One region of the Arthrobacter sp. V1I9 genome, then DNA from elsewhere that is predicted to be linked to it. Evidence: riboswitches for the same ligand, from Rfam matches in the RefSeq annotation. Region 1 holds a riboswitch; each other region holds the start of a gene.
The links. Region 1 has a riboswitch for cyclic di-AMP ahead of QFZ70_RS14585 (hypothetical protein). Riboswitches for the same ligand answer to the same signal wherever they lie in the genome.
Positions count from the first base shown of each region.

Region 1 (9,858 bases):
CGTCGGACGCTCAACAATGACGCCATAGTGCTGGACATCGGCGCCGCGGGAACCATCATCGAGGAGGTGCTGGCTGGCCTCAATTACCGCAACCTGGACGAGCACCCGGATTTCGAAGGCAAGCTCACCACCACCGAGGCGCTGGCGGAGTACATTGCCCGGTCAGTGTGGGAAAAGCTGAAGAAGGACGACGACGGCGGCCAGCTTGCCGGGATCGACGTCACCTTGCGCGAGAACCCCGACGCCTGGGCCACCTACTCGCTGGACCTCACCGCCTGATCCCAATGCGCCCCCTCCGGCTCCTCGTACCAGCCAACATCCGCCACAACTCCGGGGGCAATGTTTACAATGCCCGCCTGGTCCAAGGTCTGAAAACCTTGGGTGTCGAGGTGGAGGTGCTGGCGGTCGAGGGTTCCTGGCCGGACTCCACTGCGAAAGAACGACGGCGGCTGGGCAGCTTGCTGGGCGCTTGGGCACCTGAAGCCCCGATCAAGTCCGTCGTGACGGTAGTCGACGGACTTATCGCCATGGGAGCCCCCGACGAATTGGAGTTCGCCGCCAAAGCCCGGCGGGAGACCTGGGTGCTGGTGCACATGCCGGCGCCCGCGCATCACGGGTGGGAGGCACGGGCCTTACGATCGGCATCGGGAATAGTCTGCACCAGCAGTTGGGCGGCCGGTGTCCTGGAAAGACGCCACGGTTTACGGGGATTGCGCGTCGCACTTCCCGGGACCGACCCCGCGCCCGTTGCTGACGGCTCCGTCCCGCCGCACATCCTCACCGTGGCCGCGCTCCTGCCCAACAAGGACCAGTTGCTGACCGTTGAAGCCCTGGCGAAGATCAAGGACCTCGAGTGGACGGCAGCGCTGGTTGGATCGGACACCGCCGACCCTGGGTATGCGCGCCTGGTGCAGGCCGCGGTTGCGGCGAACGGGCTGGAAAACCGGGTAGGGCTGGCCGGAGAGCTGAAAGGCCAGGCGCTCGAAAGCGAGTGGAACCGTGCAAACCTGAGCGTCCTGGTTTCCCGCGCGGAGGCTTTCGGCATGGTGGTCACGGAATCGCTGGCGCACGGCCTCCCGGCAGTTGTCCGCGCAGGAACAGGTGCTGTGGAAGCCCTCACCTTTGCTGCCCCGGGAGAGGGCGGAAGTATCCGCTTCCCCGGCGCGGCCGTGCAATTTCCGGGAACTGATGATCCGGGAAACCCCGCCGTGCTGGCCCAAGTCCTACGGCGCTGGCTGCTGGACAGTGAAACCAGGGAGACTTGGCGCGCCACGGCGCTGGACACGAAGGACCGGTTGCCCGGCTGGGACAAGACGGCCGCGAACGTGTTGGATATTCTCGGCGGCTAAACGCCAGGCCGGGGCACAAGCAGGCGAAAGCGGCTACAACCGCGTGCGGTGCCCCACAAAGAAGTCACGCAATAACCCGCCGCATTCGTCTTCGCGAACCCCTGCGTAAACCTCAACCCAATGATTAAGCCGCCGCTCCCGCAACACGTCGAACACCGATCCCGCAGCTCCGGCCTTTTCGTCCCAGGCCCCAAAAACAACCCGGGGAATCCGCGCCAGGACAATCGCCCCAGCACACATGGCGCAGGGCTCCAGCGTCACCACCAGCGTGCAGTCGGCCAGCCGCCACCCGTCCCCGCTGCCGCCGCCGGCCATCGACAGCCCGCGCAGCCGGGCCGCAGCCTCGCGGATGGCAACCACCTCAGCATGGGCGGTGGGGTCCCCCAGCTCCTCGCGCTGGTTTCGTCCCGAACCCAGCACACCGCCGTCGGGCCCTATCACCACAGCGCCTATCGGTACGTCCTCCGTAGCAAGGGCACGGCGGGCCTCCGCCAGGGCAAGGCCCATCCAGGCGTCATGTTTATTTTCAGCGGAGACCATGGCTCAATGATAGTTTCGAAGGATACCCAGGGCCCGTGACGTACACCGCCGGGAGGCACAATGAGCACAGTCCGAGACCGCGTGGACAAGTGGATCAAGCCCTATGCCGTCCTGTGGCTGACCATGATCATCGGCGGTGCGCTGGTGCTCGCCATGGCCCTGCTCGGAGCCGAGGTCTACTCGGACGTCGTGGACGAGGAGGGACTGGCGAGCCTTGATATTCCTGCGCTTGAATATTCCCAATCACTGCGGAACCCCGAGGCCAGCGCGTTCGCCACCGGCTTCACCAACGTGGGCGGCGGCATCGGCATGCCCATCGTCGCGGGCGTCCTGACGGCATGGCTGACGCTCCTGAGCCGAACCTGGCGGCCCATCGTCCTGGTGGGCGGCGCGTCACTCGTTTCCACCACGGCCACTACCCTGGGCAAGGGCCTGGTGGGCCGGACCCGGCCGGACCACTCCGAAGCAGTCCCCCCCTTCGAGACCTCACCGTCTTTTCCCAGCGGCCACACCCTGAATACAACAGTGGTGATCGGCGTCCTGGTGTACCTCATGTGCCTCCAGTTCCAGATGCTCTGGGCCAGGATCACTGCCATCACCGCCGGCGTCATATTCATCATCGCCATGGGCCTGAGCCGGGTTTTCCTGGGGCATCACTGGATGACGGACGTCATGGCCGGGTGGTTCCTGGGCCTGGCCTGGGTGTGCATGGTGATCCTTGCCCACAGGCTCTTCCATCTGATGCGGAAGCGGGAGCATGCCGGCCCCGCCCCCACCTTCGAGCATCCCGTCCTTCGGGAGGACCACAGCCCGGAGCAGCTCCGGGGCAGCGCGGGGACCTCCCAGAGCAACGACGCCGGCAGTCCGGAAGGGCGCGACGGGGGTTCCTCGCGGACTGGTGCGGGAGGCTGACAGCGGAAGGGCACGGGCAGCCGGGTGATAGTTTTGACCCATGCGCACTCTCGTTGTGGACCACCCGCTGGTCGCTCATAAGCTCACGGTCCTGCGGGACAAGAACACCCCGTCTCCGGTCTTCCGGCAGCTGACGGAGGAGCTGGTGACACTCCTTGCCTACGAGGCCACCCGCGAGGTGCGCACCGAGCCTGTCACCATCGAAACGCCGGTCAGCACCACCGTGGGCACCGCATTCACCAAGCCCACGCCGCTGGTGGTCCCTATCCTGCGCGCCGGCTTGGGCATGCTCGAGGGCATGACCAAACTCGTTCCCACCGCAGAGGTCGGCTTCCTGGGCATGGCCCGGGACGAGGAGACCCTGGACATCATCACCTACGCCGAGCGCCTCCCCGAGAACCTCACGGACCGTCAGATCTTTGTCCTGGACCCCATGCTCGCCACCGGCGGAACCTTGCGCGAAGCCATCAAGTTCCTCTTCAAGCGCGGCGCTTCGGACGTAACCTGCATCTGCCTCCTCGCCGCCCCGGAAGGCCTGGCGAAGCTTGAGGAGGAACTCGCGGACGCCAACGTAACCATCGTCCTGGCTTCAATCGACGAAAAGCTCAACGAGAAGTCATACATCGTCCCCGGACTTGGGGACGCGGGCGACCGCCTTTACGGCATCGCGGGGTAGTCCTCAAGCCTTTTGCATTCCGCGCCGCGTCGCTAGCCTGTGCGGATGGACTGGAAACTGGAACTTGTGTATGTCCCTGTGTCAGACGTGGACCGCGCCAAGGATTTCTACGTCAACAAGGTAGGGTTCAATGCCGACTTTGATGAGCGGCCCACGGATTCGATCCGCTTTGTCCAGCTGACGCCGCCGGGCTCGGCCTGCTCGATCTGCATCGGGGAGGGGCTTACGGACGCACCTCCGGGCACCGGCTCCAACCTCCAGCTCGTGGTAAACGACATCTCTGCCGCGCACCAGCATCTGAAAAACAACGGGGTAGACGTCAGTGACGTCGACATACAGGACTGGGGCCACTTTGTGTACTTCGCAGATCCCGACGGCAACAGGTGGGCCGTCCAGTACATCCCCGGCCGCGGCGCCTGACTTACTGCGACGGGCGGGTCATTTTTCCGGCTTTGAGGTCGGTCATGGTTCACATACGCCGGGCGGCCCGCCCCTCGAGAAGGTGCGGGCCGCGCCGGCTGATGTGTCCTGTGGAACCGGTGTGCTTAGTACCAGTTGTTCGACAGGTGAAAGTTCAGCGCACCACACGGGGACTGGTAGCGCTCCTGGATGTAGTCCAGGCCCCAGTTGATCTGGGTGCGGTAGTTGGTGCGGTAGTCCGCGCCGGCGCTGGCCATCTTCTCGGCCGGCAGGGACTGGACGATGCCGTAGGCGCCGCTGCTCGGGTTGGTGGCCGTGGTGGTCCAGTCCGATTCCTTGGTCCACAGTGTCTTCAGGCACTGCATCTGGTCAGGAGCCCAACCGTAGCTTCCCAGCTTGCTGGCCGCATAAGCCTGGGCGCCGGCGGGATCATTGACCGCGACGACGGGGGCAGGCTTGGGCGCCGGTGCACGCTTCGGTGCAGGTTTTGGTGCCGGTGCAGGCTTGGGAGCGGGTGCCGGTGCGGCTTTCGGAGCCGGTGCGGGCTCGGCCGCCTGCGGAACCACGTTGATTTCCGGCAGGGCTGGAGCAGCAGACTCCGGCGCGGGATTCGCCGTGATCTCGCTCTTCTCGATGCTGAGGCTGGCTTGCGCCTCGGCGGCCTGCGTCTCGGTGGCTGCTACGCGGATGCTGGTTTCCGTAGCCTGCCCTGCAGCGCCCACCCCGATGAGGAGTGCGCATGACGCGGCCACCACGGCGGCGCGCTTGCCGAAGGAAGGGATTTTGCCGGTTTCCGGTGCGGCCTGCGGTGCAGACTCGTTTTTCGGGCGTGGCTGTGCCAGGAACTTGAACATGATGAATCGCCTCTCACACCTGCGGAGTTAGCTGTCGGGTTCGGATGAGGGCATCCGGCCAGACGGAAAGATCACGTGCTGGCTTAACCCCAAGGGCAATCAGTGCCCGGGACGGTGGGTCCCCCGCCTCTGCCTTGGTTCAAGAGGAATCCGGGAAGTGGCAGAGCTTGGCGTCATCCGGATATACGGCCCGAACGGGAACCGTACCTAATCGACGGTACAGGAATTCAAAGCACAAGTCACATTTTGGTAACAGAGATCACGACGGCGGCGCGTCGCCTTGCCGAAAGGCTCGCAGGAACGGCACTGCCAAGGCAAGCCCGTGCGCCGCGGCTGTGACGTCACCGTTACCCTCGCCGTTGACCACAACGGGCTCGTCCGGACGCTGCAGCTGCCAGTTGTACCCGGGCGCCATCACCTTTTCGTCTCTGACGCTTTCGATCACCAGCTACGAGAGGTCCACCTCGCTGAGCTTGAGAGGCTGGCCCTCATCGAGCCGGGCCAGCAGGAGCAGATCTTCTACCGAAGCGGTCATCCGCTCCGACTGGCTCTGCATACGGGCCAGCGACTTTGCGCCGTCGAACCCCGGGAGCATCACGTCAAGAACCAGGACGTTCGGGCGGAAGTCCTTGGCCAGCTTTACGGCCTCAGGGCCCTCCGCAGCCACCGCCACTGATGAGCCGGCCATTCGCAGGCCCATGCTCATCAGCTCGGAAAGGGTTGACTCGTCGTCGACCACCGGGGCGCGGATGGGGCATCCGCCCGGGCGGGAGGGCTGGGGGCGATCGATCGGTGAGCCGCGGCTATGGGTTCCCGCGCCTCGCGAGCTCGTTGTTCCTGAGGCGGAGGACGAGGCATTTTCACTGTCCAAAGCCCGTGCCGCTGGACAGGAGGCCCCGCACGGCTGGGCGATTCCGGCATTCCCGGTGCATCTGAAGAAAAAGCTCGTTGACAAGGGCAGGCCCGAATTTTGTTCACCGTCGGCAGCCCGCTGGACAGAAAACCGGGGAAATGATCAGTAATCTGACCATTCGTCAGAATCGTGATCTGCAGCACATTAAGCGCTTTTGTCTCAATATGCGGACCAAGGCGTCCATTGTTACTTGCAAGTTAGCATTGTTACGCTGCACACTTCCATTGTGAACAAGAACTCAACAGCACCTGCAGCCGCAGACTATTGGCCCAGCACATCAGCTGCTGCCGACATGCGCTGTTGTCGAATGTACGCCTGATCTTCCCACCCCTTGAAGTTCGTAGGCATACGCCCCCCAGCCCAGCGTCGGGCGTCCCTCCCCAATCCATTGCGGGGAACCCAGCATTCGAGCCGCGATGACGGCCATTCACATTGAGGTAAGCATTCCATGTCAGTTGCATCCGGATACGTCCACATTTCTGTCCGTAACGCCGCCAAGGGTGGCCAGCCGTCCGGCCTCCGCCCCGGCTTCGGACCGCGCACGTCGCTCGCTCCCGCAACTTCGGGAAGCAGCTTCCCTGGCCCGGGATACGGCCCCCAGGCCTACAACCCCAACTCCTACGGCCAGCTCCGCGCCGTCCCGCCGTCGGAGTCCGCGCCGGTCACCGCTCCAACCCCTGTAGTGGCCGGGCCGAACCCGGTCCGCCCCGTGGCCAACGACAACGTTGCGCGTGGATTCGTTCTGTACATGGGAATCGATGAGGAAACCGCGGCAGCCGCAGGTACTTCCATCGCCAAGCTCGCCCAGGAAATCCGCGCCTACGCCCAGTCCCTGGTAACCGGAGCCGAGAGCTACGCCGCTGTCGCCGTCGCCCCGGCCGGCACCCCCGGCTCGGCCCTCGACGTCGTCCGCTCGACTTTCGGTGACCCTACGGTCAACACCCGTCAGCGCACAGAAACCCCCCGGCCGCAGCAGCCCCAGGAACCGCGTCCCTCGGGTGTCCTGATCGACCTCGCCCGTCGCGAAGTGCACCTTGATGGTGAATCCCTGAACCTGACGTTCAAGGAGTTCGAGCTCCTGAACTACCTGGTGGAAAACGGCACCCGCACCGTGGGCCGGGACGAACTGCTCGAAGGCCTGTGGCGGAACGCCGAAGAAGTACCCAACGAGCGCACCATCGATGTCCACATCCGCCGCCTCCGCTCCAAGCTCGGCCGCCTCGCCAACACCGTGCGCACCGTCCGCGGCCAGGGCTACCGGTTCTACGAGCACCCGGAGGTTGTTGTCTGGGCCGCTCCGGAATACTCGATCTAACCTTTACTGTTTGACGCCTTAGGGGCGGCACCCGTCTACTTGGCCCTCTCCAGGCATTAGCCCCTGCGGCTGGGGTTGAGGCTGGCATTAGGCTTGGGCCATGAGCCAGCACCATCTTCGACGCCTTGTGATCATGCGGCATGCCAAGGCCGACTGGCCTGGTGGTGTGGCGGATCATGAACGGCCGCTGGAGGAGCGGGGCCATCGGGAGGCGCCGCTTGCCGGTCGCTGGCTGCTTAAGCACAACGTTGTTCCGGACTTCATCCTGTGCTCAAGTGCCCTGCGGACCCGCCAGACCTGCACTTGGGTGTGTTCTGAACTGGGGGACAAGGCGCCTACGCCCAAACTCGAGGACGGACTCTATGCGGCGTCGGCCCTTAGCATGCTCACGGTGGTCAACCACGTGCCGGATACGGTGACAACGCTGATGCTGATCGCGCACTTGCCGGGCGTGCAGGACCTTGCCATGCACCTTGCCTCCCGTGATTCTGACCATGACGCCTACATGGATGCCGCCACGAGGTACCCCACCAACGCGCTCACCGTCCTCGAAACGGAGAAGTCCTGGGCGGAGCTGGACGGGCAGGATGCGCGGATCACGAGGTTCAAGGTGCCGCGGTCCCACTAAGGCGGGCTATTTCCTCGGTGCGGGACGGCGCACCGGCTGCTTCACCGCACCTTGCCGGGCGGCGTTCTGTTGCGCACCCTGCCTCGCGGCAGTGCCGCCGCGGGGAGTGGTCCTGACGCCAGCAGCCCGGGCTTGTTGAGCGCTGCGCCGGCGCCCTGGCCACAGGGCGCCCGTGAACAGTGTCCCCAGCGCCGTCAGCAGGGAGAGCGCCGCAAGGAAGAAGTAGTTGTCCGGATCCGAGGTGGGCAGCGGGGTGCCGAACAGCGAGGTCTGATCGGCGAAGGCCAGTTCCCAGGTGCTCAGGAAAGCGATCGCTCCCGCCAGAGCCAGGCTCGTGGATAAGCCAGCGACGGCGAGCATCAAGAAGCGACGGCGGCGGAGTATCTCCATAAGGCAGGCGAGGCAGGCGAGACCGAGGACGCCGAGGAAGGCGATGAACACTGGCTCCGCCAGCGTCATGCCCGTCAGGACCAGCAGCCCCGCAGCCACAATGCCGGCGATCACCGCAAACTTTCCGCTGTTCCCCATGTGACGCATGTTCACCATCATCCCCGAGGAGGGGATTGCTTCAGCACGTAGCCGCGCATGATGGCCATGATTGCTGCAACACTTTGGTCACGCGTGCGCTCCGGGTTGTAGGTTTGCCGGTCAAGCCCCACCACGAAGCACGCGCCAAAAATTGCTGTTTCCAGGCTGCCCCGCGAAACGGACCGATCCACCGGGTAGGCCTGGGCGACGTTTTCCACCGCGTCGCCGATGACTGCCAGGAGCTCGGCGCGCAGGAGCGTAAACGTCCCCTGCCACTCGCTCGGGGTACGCCAGTTCTCGCTGACCCAGAGCCGGGCGAAGGAGGGGTATTCAGCCATGAAGTCCATGGCCTGGCCGATCATTGCCTCCATTGCCAGCAAGGGGTCTTGGCGGGTGCCTGCGTCTGCTGGCCCGCCCTCGGGCAAAGCTCGGTCTGGCGCCGCAAGGAGGCGCGCCTTGAGGATATCCACGCCATGGCGCAGCAGTTGGGCGATGAGGTCCGATTTGCTGCCAAAGTTGTAGTAGACGGTTCCCTTGGAGACGCCCGCCGCAGCTGCGATCTCGTCAACGGTTACTCCGGCCGCGCCGCGCTCACCGATCAGCTCCATGGAAGCGTCAAAGAGCTTCTGCCGGGTAGCAGTAGTCCGGGCAGGACGCAGTTTTTTGGCCGGCTCCAGGTCCTCCTTCCCTGGCTCGGAATTCCGGGAGCTCATAGTGCTATCTCCGGTTTCAGCGTCTTGAGCGTCCAGTACTTGCCCTTGCGCACGGCGAGGGTGGACATCACCAGCCCCAGTGCTGTGTACCCCGCAAGTCCCAGCACGGTTGGAACATTCATCGATAGGTCAGCTCCGTAAATAAGGTGCCGCATTCCAGTGACCACGTACCCCATGGGCAGGATTTCGTGCACCACATGGAGGGGCTGTGGTGTGGTCTGCCAGGGGAAAGTACCGCCGGAGGACACCAGTTGCAGGACCAAAAGGATCAGCACCACAAGTTTGCCCGGGGAGCCCAGCAGCGCCACGGCGCCCTGGATGATGGCGCTGAAGGCCGTGGCCGCAGCCAGCATAAAGAGCCACATCAGGACCGGATGGGCGGGGTCGAGGTTCAGTGCGAGGTTGACCACCAGGGTGAGGAGGGTGGCCTGCACCGCCGAGACGGCCAGGAAGGGCAGCCAGCCGCCAAGGGCGATTTTCCAGGAACGGGCGTTGGAGGCCAGTGCGCGCTGGGTGAGGGGCCGCATTGCCTGGATCAGCATAAAGATGCCGATCCACAGGGCGAGGGTTAGGAAAAACGGTGCAAGCCCGGCCCCATAGGATCCCGCCTTCGCCTGGGAGATGTTGCTGACGGCCACGGGGTCGGCGATAACGCGGGACAGGTTGCTCTTTTGGGCGTCGTCCCGGTTGGGCACCTGTCCTGCACCCTTGCCGATCTCGTCGGCGAGGGTCCTGGAACCTTCTGCGGCCGAGCCCGCGCCTTCCTCGAGCTGTGCTGCACCGGCGTCGAGCCTGCGCGCTCCCTCCGCCACTGCGCCGGCGCCGTCCACTGCCGACTGCTCCCCGGTGGCCAGCGTCGCGGCGCCGGTGTGGAGCTGGTCAGCACCACCGGAGGCCTCGGCGATGGCATCTCTCAGCGCGGGGGTGCCGGCGGCCAGTTCTGCCGCACCTACGCTGACGGCCTCGGCGCCGTCTGCCAGCTGCTGGATCTGTGCAACGTCTGTCTGGAT
Region 1 covers NZ_JAUSYU010000001.1:3,127,510-3,137,367, reverse strand. Annotated here, with positions in the region: gene QFZ70_RS14615 (6-carboxytetrahydropterin synthase) at 1-279, shown strand, start outside; gene QFZ70_RS14610 (glycosyltransferase family 4 protein) at 285-1,349, shown strand; gene QFZ70_RS14605 (nucleoside deaminase) at 1,383-1,889, opposite strand; gene QFZ70_RS14600 (phosphatase PAP2 family protein) at 1,950-2,801, shown strand; gene upp (uracil phosphoribosyltransferase) at 2,842-3,477, shown strand; gene QFZ70_RS14590 (glyoxalase superfamily protein) at 3,523-3,897, shown strand; gene QFZ70_RS14585 (hypothetical protein) at 4,023-4,751, opposite strand; cyclic di-AMP (ydaO/yuaA leader) riboswitch at 4,757-4,917, opposite strand; partial or broken gene QFZ70_RS14580 (response regulator) at 5,104-5,490, opposite strand; gene QFZ70_RS14575 (winged helix-turn-helix domain-containing protein) at 6,113-6,979, shown strand; gene QFZ70_RS14570 (histidine phosphatase family protein) at 7,080-7,607, shown strand; gene QFZ70_RS14565 (hypothetical protein) at 7,614-8,135, opposite strand; gene QFZ70_RS14560 (TetR/AcrR family transcriptional regulator) at 8,153-8,848, opposite strand; gene QFZ70_RS14555 (YhgE/Pip domain-containing protein) at 8,845-9,858, opposite strand, start outside.

Region 2 (9,858 bases), 140 kb from region 1:
CGTGCTGGACAAAACACCGTCCATCGCCAAGGCAAAGCGGCCCAGCGCAAAGGACCTCGCACCGCTGGTCCAGGACCTCGTGACTGTTCTGGACAACCTGTCCGGAACCCTTTCCAAAGGCAAATACCCGGAAGGCAATAAGGGCAAGGCCATCGCCGCCGCCCTGCGTAAGGTTGCCGACGAGCTGGACGTTTAGGCCCTCATGAACCCGGAAGCTGATCAGCAGGACCCGGAGTACACAACCGCCGAGCCCGGCGGCTTGGAGACAACGGCCCCGGAGTCACTGGATCCGGTGTCGATGGTCTCGGAGACGCTGGACGTCGAGTTGGTGGACCCGGTGTCGGTGGACCCGGCATCGGTGGACCTGGTGGCGCTGCAGGCAGGTGCCGCAACGGGCGGGGGCGCCGGCATTGCTCCCACCGCTGCGGGCCTTTCGCCTGCAGGCCCTGCGCCGGCGACGGCCAAAACGGCCAAGCCCCGCGCCGGGGTGCCTGTTTGGCGGACCGGCAAGCCGGACGCCTTCCTCGCCGCTGCCGCGGACACGGCACGGACCGCCATTGCCGGCATCACTGCGGCGTCGGACATTGGGCGGCACCTTGCAGTCAAGAGCGAAGGCGACCGCCTGGTGACACACCTCTTCGAGTGCAGGCTGCCCGGCTACGCAGGCTGGCAGTGGTTCGCCGTGCTGACACGGAACTCGCGGTCCAAGGTGGTCACGGTCAACGAGCTCGGTCTCCTGCCGTCCGAGGACTCCATATTGGCCCCGGAATGGGTTCCGTGGGCAGAACGCGTCCGGCCGGAGGATGAGCAGGAACAGGAATCCGGCGAAGCCGACGCCAATCAGCCGGAAGCCGGCGCGCACGAAGACGACGCCCACCAGGCTGACACGCCGGAAGCTGCCGCCGCCGAGCCCGCTGACGGCGTTGCTGCTTCGCTGGACGCAGTAGGCAGCCTGGACGGTGAAGGGCTGGAAAATGAAGCGCTGGAAGGTGAATCCCGGGAGGCTGAAGCCGAAGACGCGCAGGAACAGCGCGCAGGGCGCGACGCCGGTACAAATTAGCGCCCGGAGCCGCGCCCAGGCGCGGAAACTGAGCTACGACGCACAAACGGCGCCGGTCGGGCAGAACCCGGGCGGCGCCGTCGGACGTTAAAGCCGGTGCGTTGCGGTCAGCCGAGGTGGCCCCGCAGTTGCGATTACTTGCGCAGTTCGCCCACTACGTAATCGATGTTGGCCAAAAGGGCCGAAACGTCGGCTGGCTCAATTGCAACAAACGTTGCGATGCGCAGCTGGTTGCGGCCGAGCTTGCGGTAAGGCTCGGTGTCCACAATCCCATTGGCGCGCAGGACCTTGGCCACCACTGCCGCATCCACTGTCTCGTCGAAGTCGATGGTGGCGATGACGTTCGAGCGCTCGTCCGGGTTGATGACGAACGGAGTGGCGAACTCCGATGCCTCAGCCCAGCTGTAGATACGGCCGGCAGAATCTGCCGTGCGCGCGGAAGCGAAGTCCAGGCCGCCGTTAGCGTTCAACCACTGCACCTGCGCGTCCAGCGTGACCAGGGTGGACAACGACGGGGTGTTGTAGGTCTGGTTCAGGCGTGAGTTGTCGATGGCCGTCTGCAGGTCCAGGAAATCCGGGATCCAGCGGTCGCTGGCCTTGATCCGCGCTGCGCGTTCCAGGGCCGCAGGGGAGAACAGGCCAAGCCAGAGCCCGCCGTCGGAGGCAAAGTTTTTCTGCGGGGCGAAGTAATAAACATCGCTCTGCGCAACATCAACATCCAGACCGCCGGCAGCAGACGTGGCGTCGACGAGCACCAGTGCGCCCTCGTCTGCACCGGCAACACGCTGCACGGGGGCTGCGACGCCGGTGCTGGTCTCGTTCTGCGGCCAGGCGTAGACGTCTACACCCGCTTCGGCCCGGGCCGAGGGGCGGGTGCCGGGCTCAGACTTGATGATGGAAGAGGCGCCCAGGAAGGGCGCCTTGTTGGTGGCCGCGGCGAATTTGGAGCCGAACTCGCCGAAGGAAAGGTGCTGGGCCTTGTTTTCCACCAGGCCGAAGCTTGCAATGTCCCAGAACGCCGTGGAACCGCCGACGCCGAGTACCACTTCGTAGCCTTCGGGGGCGCGGAAGAACTGGCTGAGGCCCTCGCGGACGGAGCCAACGAGGTTCTTGACCGGGGCCTGCCGGTGGGACGTACCCAGGATGTTCTTCGACGCCGCGGACAGCGCATCAATCTGCTCCGGCCTGACCTTGGACGGCCCGGCGCCGAACCGTCCGTCCTTGGGCAGGAGGTCGGCGGGAATAGTGATGCTGGTTTCGCTCACAGGTGCTCCAGTTTCGGCATGGACACGGCTTTGGTCCGGACGGGTGTTGATGGCCGGCAGTCACTGATGGCTGCTGCCAGGGCCTCCCTCATTCTGCCTTGTTGGGCTGTATCGGCGGGAACCGGAACCGTCATAGTCCAGCCAATGAGACGGTCCTGCGGGCGTCGGCAACTATTCGGACAAAGTCAAAATAGGCTAAGCTTTTCCACGGACTACGTCGCAGTGAAGGCGATACGGTGGGACAACGCAAGGTACTGCGCTCGAGGAGCTGAGCTGGATGACGGATCTGATCGATACTACGGAGATGTACCTTCGGACCATTCTGGAGCTCGAGGAAGAGAACATCGTTGCCCTGCGTGCGCGTATCGCCGAAAGGCTGCGCCACTCCGGACCTACCGTCTCCCAGACCATCGGCCGAATGGAGCGGGACGGCCTGGTGGTCGTCTCGGGCGACCGCCACCTGGAGCTCACCGAGACGGGCCGGAAGCGCGCCACGGAAGTGATGCGCAAGCACCGTCTGGCTGAGCGGCTCCTCGCCGACGTGATTGGGCTGGACTGGGCCTACGTCCATGACGAGGCCTGCCGCTGGGAGCATGTGATGAGCGAGCGGGTGGAACGCCGTATCTACGAGATGCTTAACCACCCCACCGAGTCTCCGTACGGGAACCCGATTCCCGGGCTGGCCGCCTTGGGCGGGCTGCCGTCCCCGGGCTTTGCCGACGGAGCCATCAGCCTCCTGGAAGCGATGAAGTCCTACGGGCCCGCCTCAGCCGTGACTATCAGCCGGCTTGCCGAGCCCATCCAGGTGGAGCCGGAACTGCTCTCGCAGCTGGATGAGGGCGGCATAAGGCCGGGGGCTGCTGTGTCGCTGGAGCGGGTGGGGGACTACATCTCCGTCCGGGTTCCCGGCATCGAAGGGGCACTTGAGCTGCCTCCGGAGGTGGCCGCGCACGTGTTCGTGGCCGTCCGCTAGCGGGCTGGCCCGCGCGCCTCGCTACCCCATGTGAGGTGGGTTACGCAAAGATAACGGAATTGTTACTTTGGGTGTTAACCCTCTATAGTTGAACCGAAGCGTTGATATTAAAGCGTTACCTGATCTGGAGCCGAGCTCTGCCAGCGGATCAGGAGCATGAGTCGTAACTGGCAGAGGCGGGGGAACCACAAGCGGCAGCCGGGGGACTGCCTTGGGGTGAAGTCCGTCAGCAGCAAGCCTCTTCCAGCGAAGGAATCCCTCCGGGGATATCTCTGTGCCGAAGCTTGCTTACGGCGGACCGGGTCTTTGAACTCTCTGACCCGAATCCGACAGCTAACTTCGCAGGCTTTCCAGAGAGGAACCCTTCTTGACCATGCACAATTCCAGGGGACGCCGCCGCGCGGCGGTCCCTGCTTCGACACCGCGCGTTGTCGAAGTCATCACCTCGGAACGCCCCCGCGATCCGCACCGTGATGCGCGCCGGCGTCGGGGTCCATTCCGTCAAATCACCGAGTTCGCTGCTGCCAGCGGCATCGGCCAGAAGGCCGGCGTCGCCCTGGCCGCCACCGGACTGGTGCTTACCGTGACCGTACCGGCCACCAGTCCCGTGATGGCCACGGATGCGTCAGGGAACTCTCCTGTTGCCGCGTCCGCTGTAGCCCCACAGCCCAAAATTTCCGCGGAAGCGGAGGCCGAAATCGACTTCAGCCGGTCCGCCGTGGTCACCGAAGCGGACCCGGACGGGAAGCTCAAACAGCTGCTCAGTGCCCAGTCTGCGGGCGCCATCACCCGCGCCGCTTCCACCGGAAGCCTCGGTGCCCCGCTCGCTGCATTGAGCACTGCCTCACCCTTTGGCTACCGCGTCAGCCCCATCACGGGAGGCTCCGGTGATTTCCACCGCGGACAGGATTACGTAGCCCAGTGCGGCACCTCCGTTCTGGCTGCGGCCACCGGAACCGTTACCTTTGTGGGCTGGCACGAGTACGGTGGCGGCAATCGCGTTGTAGTGGACCACGGCAACGGCCTGGAAACCACGTACAACCACCTCTCGTCCTTCAGTGTGAAGGAGGGGCAGACAGTATCCCGCGGGGATGTTGTGGCCCTCAGCGGGACCACGGGAGCCTCCACAGGCTGCCACCTGCACTTCGAGGTCCAGGTCAACGGCGAAGTTGTTGACCCCACTGGCTGGCTCTAGTCAAGTGACGGTGAACTATCAAATGATGTTGACCTGCCGTGACCTGAATGTGACATTCAAGCAAAACTGCTGTACCGTCTAACTCGCGTCAACTTTTCCGAAGTTGACGCTCTTGTGCGGATTGCCTAACTCTGCCACCGCTCAAGGTCCGTTCGCATTTCATCGTCTGGCAGGGGCGGGGGAACCAATTATGGCCTTCAGTTTGAAGGCCTTGGGGTTAAGTCGCAAAAGCTTCCCAGGAAGCCGCGCGGCCGGGTGACTCCCATCCGAATCCGACAGCTCACCTCGCAGGCATTGGGAGAGGCTACCTTCGTGTCTTCACGCCATAATTCTGCGCGCCACCGTGCGCAATCGGTTCGTACCAACCCCCTGGACACCATGTCCAAGGCTGTTAGTGCCAATGCCGGGACAGTAGGTCGCCAGGCTGCAGTTATCGCTGCTGCGTCCGGCCTCGTCCTGACCTTGGGCCTGCCGGCCAACGCGGCGGACACCACCGCTGGTGTCTCTGCTTCCACCGAGTCAGGGTCCGCGCAGTCGGCCCTCGCGGTCACTGCGGCACCCACGGCTACCGTGTCCTTCGAGCGTCCGGTGGTCAAGACCATCGCAGCTCCCGTGCTGGAGCCGGTGACTGTCCAGTCAACTTCTGATGACGATGACACGGCCGCGGCCGTGGACACGGACACCGTTTCCACAGAGTCCACCGCTACGGCTTCCACAGAGACCACCGCAGCGGCAGCAGCAGAGAAGGTCGTGGCCACCGCGTCCTCGGCTGCCACCTCCGGCATTGCGGCCATCGCCTACACCGGCATCGGCAGCCCGTATGTGTGGGGCGGCACCACCCCCAGCGGCTGGGACTGCTCCGGCTTCACCCAGTGGGTTTACGCCCAGGCCGGCATCAGCATCCCCCGCGTCAACGCCTGGACTGCGATGAAGCCCACGTCCACGCCGCAGCCGGGCGACCTCGTCATGCAGAACGGCGGTGCGCACGTCGGCATCTACGTTGGCAACGGCATGATGATCAGCGCCTTGAACCCCTCGCAGGGAACGCTCCTGCACTCGGTAGCTGCTACCGGTTCCTCCGCGTTCTACACCATGAACTAGTTCTTCGACCTTACGGTCCAAGGGCTTTTTCTTTGCCCAAACGCTTTTCGCTAAATCACACATCCCCGTTCGGGGCGTGCCGGCGTACCCCCAAGATGCCGGCACGTCCAGTCACCTTTGGCTGCCTACATGCGGTTTGAAGGAAAACGAAAGAGAGAACTGATGACTACTCGTGCAACCGCACGGCACCGCGCCGAGGTCACCAAAACCAACTCGCTCGCCATCATTGCCAAGGCTGTCGGCGACAACGCCGGCGGCGTAGGACGCCAGGCAGCTGTCATCGCAGCTGCTTCCGGTCTGGTCCTGACCAGCGGCCTGGCTGCCAACGCTGCTGACGCCAACGTTCAGCGCGACTCCGCTCCGGCTTCCACCCTGGAAGTTGAATCAACGGTTGAGGCTCCCATCTCGGCTGCTTCCACCATTGCCATCACCTTCGAGAAGCCTGCCGTGACCACCACGCCGGCTCCCGTTGTGGAAGCTCCGGAGCCCGAGGTTGAGGTTGAGGTTCAGGAAGCAGCTCCGGCTCCCGCTCCTGCGCCCGCTCCCGCCGCAGAGACGGCCGCTGTTGCCAAGGTGACCGCCACGGCTCCGGCCGCTGCAGCCCCCGCCGCTCCTGCCTCGGCAAGCGGCAAGGGCGCAGCCATACTGTCCGCCGCCTACGCCCAGCTCGGCGTTTCGCAGGACTGCACCATGCTGGTGACCAACTCCCTGGCTGCCGTGGGCATCAACTTCCACGACTGGCCTGCCGGTTACCTCTCCCTGGGGCGCACCGTGAGCGCTGCCGAGGCTCAGCCGGGCGACCTCATCTACTACGCCGACGGTGGTTCCGGCATGGCCCACATCGCCGTCTACGCCGGCAACGGCCAAGCGGTGCACGGCGGCTACAACGGCAACCAGACCGTTGTCTTCAGCGCCAACGTGGGCTCCGGCCCGGTGTTCATCCGCGTCAACTGACATCCCTGCAGCCGCGCTTAGCGGCTGATCAAGACGCATCAGGACCCCTGCCCTTACAGCGGGGGTCCTGCCGGGTTAAACCCCGGGTCCATCTGCCCGGGGCACTAATTCCGGCGGGACACGGCGGCCCGGGTGACAGGAATTAGCTGATAGTGCACTTCTTTGTTTACTCTTGTGGTGTCGATCCATAGCCCGGACCACGCCGAGGGCAGCCGGCCCTCGTGCCCCTGACCGGGTGCGGCCGTGAAGAGGTACGTGCATGCGCACTCTCGTTCTGAATGCTGGATATGAACCGCTGGCGGTTATTACTTTCCGCCGGGCGCTGGTGCTTGTGCTCACGGGCAAGGCGAGCGTTGTGGCTGAAGGGGACGACCCCGTAGTGGGTCCCCAGGAGATTTTGGGCCGCCCGTCCGTGATTCTCCTGAACCGCTACATCCGCCCCAGATATAATCAGTCCACTGCTGTGAGCCGGCGCGGGGTGCTGAGACGGGACGGGCACAAGTGCGCCTACTGTGGAAAAGCTGCCCACACCATCGACCATGTCCACCCCAAGTCGCGCGGGGGCGCGGAGTCCTGGGAGAACCTGGTGGCCGCCTGCCTGCGGTGCAACAACGTCAAAGGTGACCACACACCGGCAGAAATGGGCTGGAAACTGCGGTTTGTCCCTGAGCCTCCGCATGGCACCATCTGGCAGATCAAGGAACTCGAGAAGCCCACGCCCGCTTGGGATCCGTTCCTGCTGCCTGAGCGCGCTGCCTGATCGGGGTAGGTCGCCTTCGCCGTCCCCGGACTAGGCTGGGGGAGTGGAGCAAAACCGGTTGGACTTCGACGCCGTGATCCTGGCCGGCGGCCGGTCATCCAGGCTGGGCGGGGTGCCCAAGCAAGGGCTGGTCTTTGAAGGCGCCACCCTCCTGCAGCAGTCGCTTGCCGCGGCCTCCGGGGCGTTCCGCACAGTAGTGGTGGGTCCGGACGCCAGCGCTCTCCCGGCAGGTGTGCTCTCCTGCCGTGAGCAGCCGGAATTTGCAGGACCCGCCGCGGCTGTGGCTGCTGGCCTGGCGGTTCTGGCCCAGGCCGGAAACGAAAGTGCGTACACCCTGGTACTGGCCTGTGACATGCCCCGGATCTCGGCTGCCGTGGAGGTGCTGACGGAGGCACTGGAATCGCGGGAGTTCCAAGTTGACGGACTCATGGCCTGCGGCGAAGACCGCAGGCCCCAACGGCTGGCCGGGTTTTACCGCACAGACAAGTTAAAAAGGGCGGCCGAGGAACTGGCGTCGCAGGACACCTTAATCAACGGCTCCATGCGTGCACTCCTTGCTAGTCTGGACCTGCAGCTTGTCACCGTCCCCACCGGTTCCACGGATGATGTGGATACCTGGGATGATGCCGCCGCACTAGGAGTTGACGCCGGGATCCGGGACGAGTTCCAGGACCGGCGCGGCAGCAGTTGAATTGGGAGGCAGTTCGTGAAAAGCCAGGATGAGACGCTGGAAGAATGGTGCAGGTCCCTGCTCCAGGCCTATGAGCTTGAGGACGTCCAGGTGGACGTCAATGCCATCCTCGCCCTCGCCGGTGTAGCGGCCCACTCCGTTGTACGGCCGGCGGCGCCACTGACAACTTTCATCGCCGGGTACGCCGCAGGCCTTGCCTCAGCGGCCGGACGCAGCACAGATGCCGCTTCGATGGAAGGCGCCCTGGCCGTGGCACGTTCCCTGGCTGCCGACTACGATGCTGAAGCCGCCGGGACTCCCGGCGAATGACCGAGGAGCCCGGGGAAGAACGGAGTTCAACCGACCTGCCGGAGGCGCCGCGGCACCTGGCCCACACCTGGGAGGAGGCCCGGCTGGCCGCTTTCGAGGCGGCCACGCCAATTCCTGCCGGTCCTGTTCCCCTGCATCTGGCGCTCGGGCGCAGGCTGGACCAGGACATCGTGGCACTGCAGGACATACCCCACTACGCCTCCTCTGCCATGGACGGCTGGGCGGTCAACGGGACCGGGCCATGGATCCTGGCGGAACCCGGGAACAGGCTGGCGCCGCACCAGGCGAGCCCCATCGTTACCGGCGGGCTGATTCCGCCGGGCGGAAAAGCGGTGCTGCGCAGCGAGAGCGCTGTGCTGGACAAGGACGAGGACGGCTTGCCTGTCCTGGTTACCGGAGGGAGCGCCCGGCCCGGCGAGCCGCGCAACGGCCAGCACATCCGCAAAGCCGGGGAGGAAGCCCTGGCAGGTGACGTGCTGGTCAAGGCAGGAGCGAAGCTCAATCCTGCCCATCTCGCATTGGCTGCCCTGGCCGGCTACGACGAGCTGCAGGTCCAGGGCAAACCCCTGGTCCGGCTGCTGCTCACCGGCGCCGAAGTTATCAACCAGGGCGTGCCCGTCCCCGGTAAGGTGCGGGACACTTTCGGTCCACAACTGCCGGCAGTCGTGGACATGCTGGGAGGAATAGCAGGGGAACAGCAGAGGATCGGGGACTCCTATGACGAGTGGCTGACCGGCCTGGAAGACGTTGTGCCTGAGGCGCCCGGGGCTCCGGACCTGCCAGCCGACGTCGTCATCACCACGGGCGGGACGGGTCGCTCAGGTACGGATCATCTCCGCCGGGCAGTGGCAGAACTGGGCGGGCGGCTCGTCATCGACGGGATCGCCATGCGACCCGGGCACCCGGCTGTCCTGGCGGAACTGCCGGACGGCCGTTTTGTACTCGGCCTGCCAGGAAATCCGCTCGCCGCGATGATGGCGCTGGTCACCGTAGGCGCACCGCTGCTTTCCGCGTTGGGCCACGGCAGCCTGCCTGAGGTCCAGGAAGTGTCCTGCGGAAGCATGATCGAACCAGACCCCGGGCGCACGCGACTGATGCCGTTCCGGCTCCTCTACGGCATGGCATCTCCGGCCCGGCACACCGGCCCGGGCATGATGCGCGGGCTGGCGTCGGCCGACGGTGTTATGGTGGTGCCGCCGCACGGCGTCCAGCTCGGCGAGCTGGTGCCGGCCGTTGCCTTGCCCTGGGGGCCACCCATCCCGTCCGCTGCTGAATCTGCCGGCAAAGCAAAGCCGAGGAGCGCCGCGCGGCCGGGCAGGACGGCTCCCAAGGCGGCCGCCAGCGGCCCCGTGGACTGGAGCGCGCTTCTTGGCTGATGATGGACTAATGAATAGGCAGGTGTGGGAATGGGCCGCGTGACCCAGCGCCGGAAGGTGCACAAGTATGTCCTCGACGGTTCGCCGAAGGCCCTCGAGTTTCCGGTGCGGCACCGTGAGGATGTCCTCGCCGTCGAGGAGCCGTTGGAGATCCGGCTGGGCCAGCTCTCCTTC
Region 2 covers NZ_JAUSYU010000001.1:2,990,289-3,000,146, reverse strand. Annotated here, with positions in the region: gene QFZ70_RS14025 (cold-shock protein) at 1-196, shown strand, start outside; gene QFZ70_RS14020 (DUF3027 domain-containing protein) at 203-1,060, shown strand; gene serC (phosphoserine transaminase) at 1,195-2,325, opposite strand; gene QFZ70_RS14010 (metal-dependent transcriptional regulator) at 2,603-3,298, shown strand; cyclic di-AMP (ydaO/yuaA leader) riboswitch at 3,417-3,661, shown strand; gene QFZ70_RS14005 (M23 family metallopeptidase) at 3,672-4,493, shown strand; cyclic di-AMP (ydaO/yuaA leader) riboswitch at 4,606-4,801, shown strand; gene QFZ70_RS14000 (C40 family peptidase) at 4,872-5,594, shown strand; gene QFZ70_RS13995 (NlpC/P60 family protein) at 5,757-6,548, shown strand; gene QFZ70_RS13990 (HNH endonuclease) at 6,808-7,308, shown strand; gene QFZ70_RS13985 (molybdenum cofactor guanylyltransferase) at 7,352-7,999, shown strand; gene QFZ70_RS13980 (DUF6457 domain-containing protein) at 8,015-8,308, shown strand; gene QFZ70_RS13975 (molybdopterin molybdotransferase MoeA) at 8,305-9,684, shown strand; gene fdhD (formate dehydrogenase accessory sulfurtransferase FdhD) at 9,715-9,858, shown strand, end outside.
Region 2: another riboswitch for cyclic di-AMP. It lies ahead of QFZ70_RS14005 (M23 family metallopeptidase); the one in region 1 lies ahead of QFZ70_RS14585 (hypothetical protein).

Region 3 (9,858 bases), 1.4 Mb from region 1:
AACAGCGTCATGGACGAGTGCAGCTTCCGCGCATCGATGCCGCCGAGGATGTCCTCCGCGGAGCGCCCGGCATGGTTCGTGATGGCCAGGGCGCAGTCGAACAACCGCGGACCCAGCACCGCGTGGTCCAGGTAGTCCCGGGCTTCAGCGAGGGATTTAAGGGCATACCGGCGTGACATGTCGCTGTGGCCCAGGCCGGCGATCTGGGGAAAAATAAACCACATCCAATGGCCGGACTTGCTGCCCATCTGCAGTTCTGCCAGCGCCTGGTCGTACGCTCCGCCGCTGTCCTGCGCGGCCACAAATCGTTCCAGGTCATAGGGTTCGTTCATGGGTGTCTCCTTGTGGTGGGGCTTCGGGGCTGGATTGCTGCTCGAGGAAGCCGGCGGCGCCGAGCAGCCGGGCATCCGGGTCGGTCCGCCAACGGGCAACGACAACATCTGCGCGTTGCCGGTCGCGCCCGCTTAGCCGTGCCAGGAACGGCGCCACGACGTCGGCCAGCAGGGGGTCTGTCAGCTCTGGGGTGCCGGCAGTCCGCAGGAAACCCTCGATGCGGGTCAGGTCCGAATGGCGCAGGAGTGACACTTTGGACTGCAGCAGGACAACGGCGGCCAGCCGGCGTTCGTACACTGCCCTGGCGCCGGGCCGGGGCAGCCCCCACAGGGCTGATGCCAGCTGCACCACGCCATCGTGGTCGAGGTCCTTGTACTTCCGCAGCGCGTCGCGGATGGTTCCCCTGACAGCGCCGACGGAGGAACCGTAGGAGGCCAGTAGACCGCCCAGCCGGCCCTCGACGTCGTCCGCCCGGTACCAGGCGCCCTCGTTCTGCAACGTGCGGTCAACGAATTCAGCGGCAGCCGCCACACGATCCATGCCGCTGCTCATGGGCGCCCTGCCGAGGCGTGCCGGATGCAGAACGGGGTCCACGGCCGTGCCTCCAGCCTGCCTTCGGCGATCGCGTCCCCGCAGACAGCGCAGGTCCCGTAGGTTCCCTCAGCGATTCTGGCCAAGGCTGCGTCCACCTGATCCAGCCCGGCACTGCTCTGCTTCAGCAGGGCGGAGGCCTGGGACAGCTCGAAGGCGATGGTGGAGCCTTCCGGATCGTGTTCGTCATCCACGTTCGAGTCCTGGCGCGCCGAGTTTGCGGAGGCGATGTCCGCGCGGAGCGCCGGAAGGAGGGCAATCTTCCGCTCCCGCTCCTCCTCGAGCAGGATCCGGAATCTTTCAAAGTCGGCCATGGCAAAAGCCTAGCGCGGGTGGTTCGGGTACCCGTTTCAGCCGCGCGTTGAAGGCTGGCGTGCCTTCATCGGTGATGCGATGGAGTTCCGCGCCGACTCAGGGATTGGCAAGGAACGGCGGGGCCTAAAGGTGCTGGCCAAACCAGGCGAGGGTGTCGTTCCACGCGGCCGTGGCCTGGGCTTCGTTGTAGCGGTCGCCGGTGTCGTTGTGGAAGGCGTGGTCCACGCCGGGGTAGACGGTGATCTGGTGGACAACGTCGGTTGCCGCGAGCGCATCCTTGAGCGCAGGCATGGCGGCGGTGATGCGTTTATCACGTTCAGCGTAGACTCCAAAAACTGCCGCTTTGATGCCCGGCACCTTGCCCAGGTCGGGGGCGGGGCCATAAAACGCCGCCGTGGCCTTCAGCCCGTCCAACTCCGTGGCCGCCTGCCAGGTGATGCCGCCGCCGAAGCAGTAGCCGGTCATGGCGATGCGCTGGCCGTCCACAAAGTCCTGGCCCCGGAGATACTCCACCGCTGCCTTGAAGTCGGCAATGTGACGCTGGGCGCCCGCCTGGATGAGGGCACCGGGAACAGCGTCACGGTCCAGGTTCGCAGTCCCGCCTTCTCGGCTCAGCAAATCAAGAGCCAGGGCAACGTACCCCTCTTTCGCAAAGCGCCGCGCCACGTCTTCGATATGGGCTGTCAGCCCTCGGTTCTCATGGCAGATCAGTACTGCAGGGCTGCGCCCCGCCCGCTCCGGCTTGGCCTGGTAGGCGCTGATAGGGGTTCCACCGGACGGAAACTGGATAGTCGCCGTCGTCATCCCTGATGCGCCCTCCGGAAGGGAAAGCGGGCTCTTGGCCGCAGGGACGGCACCTGCGGCCCCTGCGTCGGCCGTTCCGGTGGCCGACGATGTGGAAGGTTCCGGCGTGGGCATGGGGTCGGTGCTCGGCGGTACCTCGCTGGGAGTGCAGCCCACCAGCAACATCGCCGCCGCGGCTGTCGCCGTGCTGCCCGTAATGAAGGCAACCCGCCGGGTGAAGGTCCGCTGGCTCAGCGTACCGGCGCGGTAGTCGTCAAAAAACTCCTCAATCAAGTACTTTTCGTACTTTCCAAGCTGGGTCACGGTGCCTCCTCGGGGTGGGCATATCCTCCTCCGCGCGGCGCTTCCGGGCAAGCTTCCGGCCCCGCCTTCGAGTTCCTTTACTACTTTGTGACCAAAGCAACACAGCTTCCGTAGCAGGAAAGTATCTCGCGAGGTCAGCCGCGTGGTAAATCCAATTCAAGTCATTTGCGGAATGTGATAGAAGCACCTCGCATGTTACCCAAACGTGACAATGCACCCGAAGTCGGGTTAGGGTCTTCAGGTGTCCCTCCCAGACGGGACATTCCCCTCAGTATGCCGAGCCCTGCCACTGACCCGGGAACCCAACGCTTTCCAGCTGGCAGGGACGGGGGAACCACGTTTCCACCGGCCTCACGCGAGGCCTTGGGGTTAAGTCGAGAGCGACACCGTTCATTACGGAATTGCTCCCGGCCGGGTATCTCCAACCCGAACCCGACAGCTCACCCCGCAGGCATGGGAGAGGCGATCAACCGTGTCAAAAAATTCCACCACCGCCCGTCACCGCGCGACTCCGGCCCGCTCAATCGCACTCGAGGGTCTGGCTGTCTCAGCCAAGTCCCTTGGCCGCCCGGCGCTCGCCGTTGCAGCAGCATCCGGCATTGCCTTCGGTGTCGGCGCCCCGGCCCACGCAGGCGTAACCGGTCCGGACACCACCGAGACCACTAACACCCAGGCTTACGCAGCACCGGCTGCTGCAGTGGCTGCCCCCGCAGCAGCTGCAGGCAACGTGCACACCGTTGTTGCCGGCGATACCCTGGGCGCCATCTCGGCCGCCCACGGAGTAGCCCTGAACGATGTCCTGTCCGCCAATGGGCTGTCCATCTCCGCGATCATTTACCCCGGCGACCAGATCAAGGTCCCCGGCGCCGGTTCCGTTGCAGCCGCTCCGGCGGCTCCGGCAGCTGCGGCTCCGGCTCCGGCCGTGACTGCCGCCGCCCCCGCCAACACCGGAATGAACCTGTCCTACGCCTCCACGGCTCCTGCTCCGGCAGCACCCGCCCCGGCAGCTCCCGCGGCCACCGGCACCGGTACCGGCGCAGCCATCCTCGCGAACGCCTACGGCCAGGTGGGCGTCCAGCAGGACTGCACCGCCATGGTGGAGAAGGCTCTCCGTTCCGTGGGCAAGAGCGTTGGCGACCTGGCCCCGGGCCAGTTCTACCAGTACGGCACCACTGTGGGCACCCCGGCTCCCGGTGACCTGGTGATCACCGCCGGTCACGTTGGCGTCTTCGCCGGCAACGGCCAGGTTGTCAGCGGTGGCGTGGACGGCTTCAAGACCGAGGTCCACTCCATCAGCTGGCTCAGCGGCGCTTCCTTCGTCCGCGTAGCGTAGTAACACCACCCAAGCAGGGGCGGCAGACGGGATTGTTCCCGGCGGCCGCCCCTGTTTTGTTTCCGGCCGTCGTGAGCCGGTGCTCAGCTGCCGGGGGCGCTCAGGTCCCGCAGAAGGTCTGGTAGCTGCCGAAGTCCTCCGGCGCTCCCTCGGTGTAGCGTTCCAGCCCTGGCCGCTCAGTGAACGGGGCGCGGACCACTTCAAGGAGCCGGGTGAAGGGATCAAGGTCTCCGTCCGTTGCTGCGGCGAGCGCTTCCTCTACCAGATGGTTGCGTGGGATGTAGGCGGGATTGACCCTGTCCATCAGTTCCGCGTCCGGTTGCAGGGCACGCCACCGCGCAGCCCATGTGTCGAAGGCAGCCAGGTCAAGGACCATCCCGCGGGCTGGGCGGTCATTTCCCCTTGCCGCTTGGGAGAGGTTCCGGAAGAACGACGTGTAGTCGACCGGTCCGTCCTTCAACAGGGCCACCAGCCCATCCACCAGTTCCGAGGCTTCTTCAGCCTCCGCGCTCCCGGCAGGGGCTTCTGCCAATCCGAGTTTGGTTTTCATCCCGGCGAACCAGGCCTCGCTGTACTGGCGGCGGAACTTGCCGAGTGCTTCTACCGCGGGGGCCACGGCCTGTTCCTGGTCCTCGTTGAAGAGCGGCAGCATGGCTTCAGCCAGGCGGGCAAGGTTCCACTCGGCGATGACCGGCTGGTTGGCGTACGCGTAGCGTCCGCCCACGTCAATGGAGCTGTAGACCGCGGCAGGGTTGAACGCGTCCATAAAGGCGCAGGGCCCGTAATCGATGGTTTCCCCGGAGATGGTCATGTTGTCTGTGTTCATCACACCGTGGACGAATCCCACCAGCATCCAGTCCGCTACCAGTTTTGCCTGAGCGGCCACCACGCTTTCGAAGAGCGCCAGGTAGGGGTTCCCGGCGCGGGCGGCTTCCGGGTGGTGCCGGCTGATCGCGTGGTCCGCCAGGCGGCGCAGGAGGTCCATGTTTTCCGTGGCCCTTGCGTACTGGAAGCTGCCCACGCGCAGGTGGCTGCTGGCCACCCTTGTCAGTACCGCTCCCGGAAGCATGGTGTCCCTGCGCACCGGGCGGCCGGTGGCCACCACCGCAAGGGAACGCGTTGAGGGGATGCCGAGGGCGTGCATCGCCTCACTCACAAGGTACTCACGCAGCATGGGGCCGACGACGGCGCGCCCGTCCCCGGCGCGCGCGAAGGGCGTGCGGCCGGAACCTTTCAAGTGGACGTCCCGCAGCCGTCCATCCACGCCCGTCACCTCGCCGAGAAGGAGCGCGCGGCCGTCCCCGAGCAGGGGCGAGTAGCCGCCGAACTGGTGGCCCGCGTAGGCCTGGGCCACCGGCGTCGATCCCTCCGGAACGTGGTTCCCGAGCAGGAGCCGGACGCCCTCCGGTGACCGAAGGTATTCCGGATCGAGCCCCAGCTCCCCTGCCAGCCCTTCGTTAAGAACGAGCAGTTTCGGCTCGGGCGCTTCCTCTGCCTGCCAGGGAACAGCCAGCTCGGACAGCTCCCTGGCAAAACGCCCATCAAAGGTGACTGTTGATTCAGCAGCAGCTGTCATTTCTTGAGACTCTCCTCGTGGTTCGTTCTCCGGTTGATCAGCCACGTGACAAACCAGAGCACTACGCCGATGGCCATTAGCCCGCCGGCAATTTGGTACTGAATAACGTTACGGCCCACCCAGGGGCCGGCAAGGAAGGCACACAGCAGGGCGGCCACCACCGGCAACTGCCCCGGCGAGGTGAAGAACACCTTGCGGTTAGGGTCACGCTTGCGCCGCAGCAGCACACACGCGATGTTCACTACCGTGAAGACACACAGCAGCAGGAAGGCAGTGGTGCCGGAAAGGTTGGCCACGATGTTGCTTTCCGGATCGCTGGTTACGTACAGGATGAGTCCCAGTGCCAGGACGGTGGAGAAAACGATGCCGGCCCACGGTGTGCGGCGCACGGGCAGCACTTTCCCGAGGGCGCGCGGCAGGACATGTTGGCGCGCCATCCCGTAAATGAGGCGGCTGGCCATCAGCATGTTGATCAGCGCCGTGTTGGCTACGGCGAAGACGGCCAGGAACGGGAAGATTCTGTCAATCGGGAAATCGGGTGAGCCTTTGTGCACCACTTCCAGAAGAGCCGCGCCTTCGGCTTCCCGAATGTTTTCGAGCTCCGTGGGCGACAGCACGCTGACCACGGAGACGGCCACCAGCATGTACAGGAGCACGGCAATTCCCAGGCCGGTCAGCATGGTGCGCGGGAAAATCTTCTCCGGGTTCCTGGTTTCCTCCACCATGTTCACTGAGTCCTCGAAGCCCACCATGGCGAAGAACGCGATGGAGGTGGCGGCAGTTACCGCAAGGAACAGTCCCTTGTCCTGGGAGTCGTTGAAAACGAAGATTTCGCCGGGGTTTCCCGTGCCCTGTGACATCACAAAGAAGCCGACGCCGATCACAATGCACAGCGCAATCATTTCCACCAGGGTGAGGACAACATTGAACTTGACGCTCTCCCCCACGCCGCGCAGATTGATGATGGCCAGGAGCACCATAAATGCCATAGCGACGGCGGTGACGACGCCCTGCCCGGGAAGCCCCATCCATCCGTTGACTTCGAACCCCCCGAAGAGGTTTTGGGCCAGGACGTTGGCGGAGGTGGAGGCGCTGGTGATGCCTGAACAGACCACCGCGAAGGCCACCAGGAAGGTGACGAAGTGGATCCCGAACGCCTTGTGCGTATAAAGGGCGGCGCCGGCGGCCTGGGGATACTGTGTGACCAGTTCCAGGTAGGAGAAGGCGGTGAGCGTAGCCACCACGAAGGCCAGCAGGAACGGCAGCCACACGATGCCGCCGACTGTTCCGGCCATGGTCCCCGTGACCGCATAAACACCCGCGCCAAGGATGTCGCCCACGATAAAGAGCAGGAGGAGCTTGGGGCCAAGGACCCGTTTAAGTTCGGGTTCCGTTCCCTCTGGAGTAGCGTCGAAGACTTCTTCGGAAGTTTTGCTCATTGTCGACCTCCACAACACGTTGGGCGGGTGGGCCCGGGCTGCCTACCGGATAATTCACTCTCTACCTCATGGTTGGGTTTGGCAATAATCAGTCCCCGTGCCTCTCCCCGCTGGTCAGCACGCGGTTTTGGTGCGACCGCCGTCGTTTCGGAAAGGCAATGCGCTGCAGGTCGTGGGCCGCTATGACCTTTGCCCCCGCTGCACGTGCGCCGGCCTGCGCAGCCAACGGGGTGACGTCGTCGTACCTGGCCGAAAAGTGCGTCAGCACGAGCGTGTCCACATCACCGCCGCCAGCCAACTCCCCGGCCTGCCCGGCGGTAAGGTGCCGGTACTGGCTGGCGAGCCCGGCGTCGTCGTCGCTGAAGGTGGACTCGGCGACGAGGAGGTCGGCGCCGTCCGCCAGGTCCTCTGCCCCCGTACACGGGGCAGTGTCCATCACGAAGGCGAAGCGCTGTCCCCGCCGGGGAACGCTGACGTCGTGAACGTGGACGCCGGCCAGGGTGCCCTCGCGCTGCAGGCGTCCGACGTCGGCCCCGCTGATCCCCGCCGCTTCCAGGCGGTCCCGGAGCAGGCTGCGGCTGTCCGGTTCGACGAGCCGGTAGCCGTAGGTCTCGATGCGGTGCTTCAGTGGCCGGACTTCCAGCCCTTCTGCCACGGTTCCGCTGCTGCCGTGCGGATGAAGCTGCAGGTCTATCCCGGGCGAGCTGACGGACACCAGGGCACGGACCAGGTCCTCGCCGGACGCCGGGTAGTGCAGGTGGACGGGGTGGGCCACACCGTCCAGCGCCATGCGCGACAGCACGCCGGGCAGACCGAAGCAGTGGTCCCCGTGCACGTGGGTGAGGCAAATATGCGTGATCTGTGTTGCAGAAACGCCTGCGTGGATCATCTGGCGCTGCGTTCCCTCGCCGGGGTCAAAGAGGAGCCCCTGGCCGTCCCAGCGAAGCAGGTAGCCGTTGTGGTTGCGGGTCCGGGTGGGAACCTGCGAGGCGGTGCCGAGGATGACGAGTTCACGCATAGTTTTGGGGGACCAAAAAGCAGGCTCCGGAATTATCCGGGACCTGCTCTGTGGTTTGCTGTGATGGCTTAGCGCCGCTTGAGCATGCCCATAATTTTGCTGGCCATGCCGCTCGTACCGGGCCGGCCGCCTACGGCACCTGTGGTGGGCGTCCGCCCTGTGGCATTAAGTCCGGTGCCGCGGGCTGTTCCGCCAGTGCCGGACCTGCCTGCGAATCGTCCAGCGGCATTCCTGATCATGCTTCCCAAGTTCATGTGAAACTCCTTAAGTCTTGATCCTGCCAACCGATATTCATCAGCCTGCTTATTATTTTAGCGCAGTTTCGATTTCCGGCTAGGGCGGGGTAATCATCTTTTCGGGCCCGGTTACGGGCTTCAGCGCTCCAGGTCGTCGGGGTCGAACTCGCTGAGCGGCGAGCCGCCGAAGTTCTCCTGGTCGTCGCTGGCATCGGCTTCCCGGCCTGTGGGGTCTTCGCCGAAGTCGACGTCGGCAACCGCTTCGCCGAGAGTCGGGGTGCTCGCGGGCAATTCGTCACCGGCACCGTCGCGGGTCGCTTTCATGTCATCACGCAGTGTCTGGTCGCTAAGGAAATCCTCCTCCTCGCCGGAAACCTCTCCCTGAAGCAGCGGATCCTCCTGCCAGCGGTCCGGATTGTTCTCCGCGGCACCGGGGTAGCTGTCTGGCTCACCGCTGGTGACAGGATCCAGCTCAAGGGATGAAGCCGCGCCCGGGGTCTCGTCCAGGAGCACGTCATTCTCCTCGACAATTTCAAGATCGTCGTCAGGCAGGTTCTGTTCCGTCATGGTGATGCCTTTCTCGTCAGCGGCTTACGGGTAATAGTAAGCATACTGACGAACGGTGCCCTGTGTGAATCCGCTTTGAGGCCGCGACTTGGGGCGTTCCCGTCAATGCAGGAGCCACGATCCGTCCTGCGGCGGTTCGGCCTTCCGGCGGAGTTTGCGTATCAGGACAAGGAATGGCCAGGCAATCAACTGCAGCAGGCCGGCGGCCAACAGCAGGCCCACCACAAGAAACAGGACCGGCGAGTACAAAAGGAAAACACCAATTGCGGCTGCTATGTATCCCACGATCAGCGCCAATGCTGTTCCAGGATCCACTGAAACTCCTTTCAAATTTCGGGCGAATCTGCCGACGGGGATTGCCGGCAGACTGATGGCCGCGGCGGGACTTGGCAGAGTCACCGCGCGGAAGAGAGCGCCGTTGACGGCGGGAGTGCCTGAAGGAATTCGAGCGACCACGATGCAATCCTCCGGGAACGCTGGGGTAAATCCACACCCAGCCTGCGATGGCGGCCGCATACTTCTAAACGGTGATTTAAGCGTACTCTCCTGCCGGCAGGCGAGGAAGAAACAGTGCCAGGCCGGCCATCACCGTGACCTTTGGCGCCACCACTCGGGTCGGCTCAGCGCCAGCCTTGAAGGTGGCCATGCCGCACGAAACCAGGAAGTCCGGCAAGGACTCCTGCCATAGCTGCACGCCCCGCTGCGGGTGCTTGCCGCGGTTCATGCATCCGGGGGTCCTGGTCGGCGCTCACCTCTATCAGGGCGCGGAGGGGTGGCCTTGGGACCATTCCAAAGAAGAAGCCAAGGCAAGGTTCCAGGGCACTACCGCTGGGGCCAACCCGGTAGGAGACTTCAAATGCGGACACTTCAAACCGAAAGCCGCGATGTTTAGGGAGTGCGAAAGAGCCATGCTGAACACAAAGGCCATAGTCGCCGGCTATGACGGTTCGACGGAAGCTGCAGAAGCTGTGAGCTGGGCAGCCCGGCAGGCACGCCTTCGAGGCTTGGTGCTGCATGTGGTGCATTGTTCCATCTGGCCACTGCTGACCAGACACCTCGGTCCCGTTCCTGGCGTCTCAGACAGCGGACTGGAACGGTCAGCCGAGTCCGTCCTTGAGGATGGCCTTGTCCACGCCAACGCTGCCGCACCAGGGCTGGAGGTCGAGTGCACCTTGCTGCACGGCGTTCCAGCCCAGCAACTCGCAGGGCTCTCGGCCCGCCAGGAAATGGTTGTTGTGGGCAGCCGCGGGCTGGGCGGCTTCCTGGGCCTGCTCGTGGGTTCCGTCAGCCTGGAACTGGCGGCAACGGCGTCCTGCCCCGTCGCCGTCATCCGTTCTGACCTT
Region 3 covers NZ_JAUSYU010000001.1:1,734,793-1,744,650, reverse strand. Annotated here, with positions in the region: gene QFZ70_RS08340 (DUF1810 domain-containing protein) at 1-332, opposite strand, end outside; gene QFZ70_RS08335 (DNA alkylation repair protein) at 316-885, opposite strand; gene QFZ70_RS08330 (TraR/DksA C4-type zinc finger protein) at 882-1,238, opposite strand; gene QFZ70_RS08325 (dienelactone hydrolase family protein) at 1,363-2,346, opposite strand; cyclic di-AMP (ydaO/yuaA leader) riboswitch at 2,611-2,815, shown strand; gene QFZ70_RS08320 (LysM peptidoglycan-binding domain-containing protein) at 2,819-3,679, shown strand; gene QFZ70_RS08315 (YdiU family protein) at 3,780-5,255, opposite strand; gene QFZ70_RS08310 (APC family permease) at 5,252-6,694, opposite strand; gene QFZ70_RS08305 (ribonuclease Z) at 6,783-7,712, opposite strand; gene QFZ70_RS08300 (hypothetical protein) at 7,781-7,966, opposite strand; gene QFZ70_RS08295 (hypothetical protein) at 8,087-8,515, opposite strand; gene QFZ70_RS08290 (hypothetical protein) at 8,618-8,830, opposite strand; gene QFZ70_RS08285 (hypothetical protein) at 9,048-9,239, opposite strand; gene QFZ70_RS08280 (universal stress protein) at 9,424-9,858, shown strand, end outside.
Region 3: another riboswitch for cyclic di-AMP. It lies ahead of QFZ70_RS08320 (LysM peptidoglycan-binding domain-containing protein); the one in region 1 lies ahead of QFZ70_RS14585 (hypothetical protein).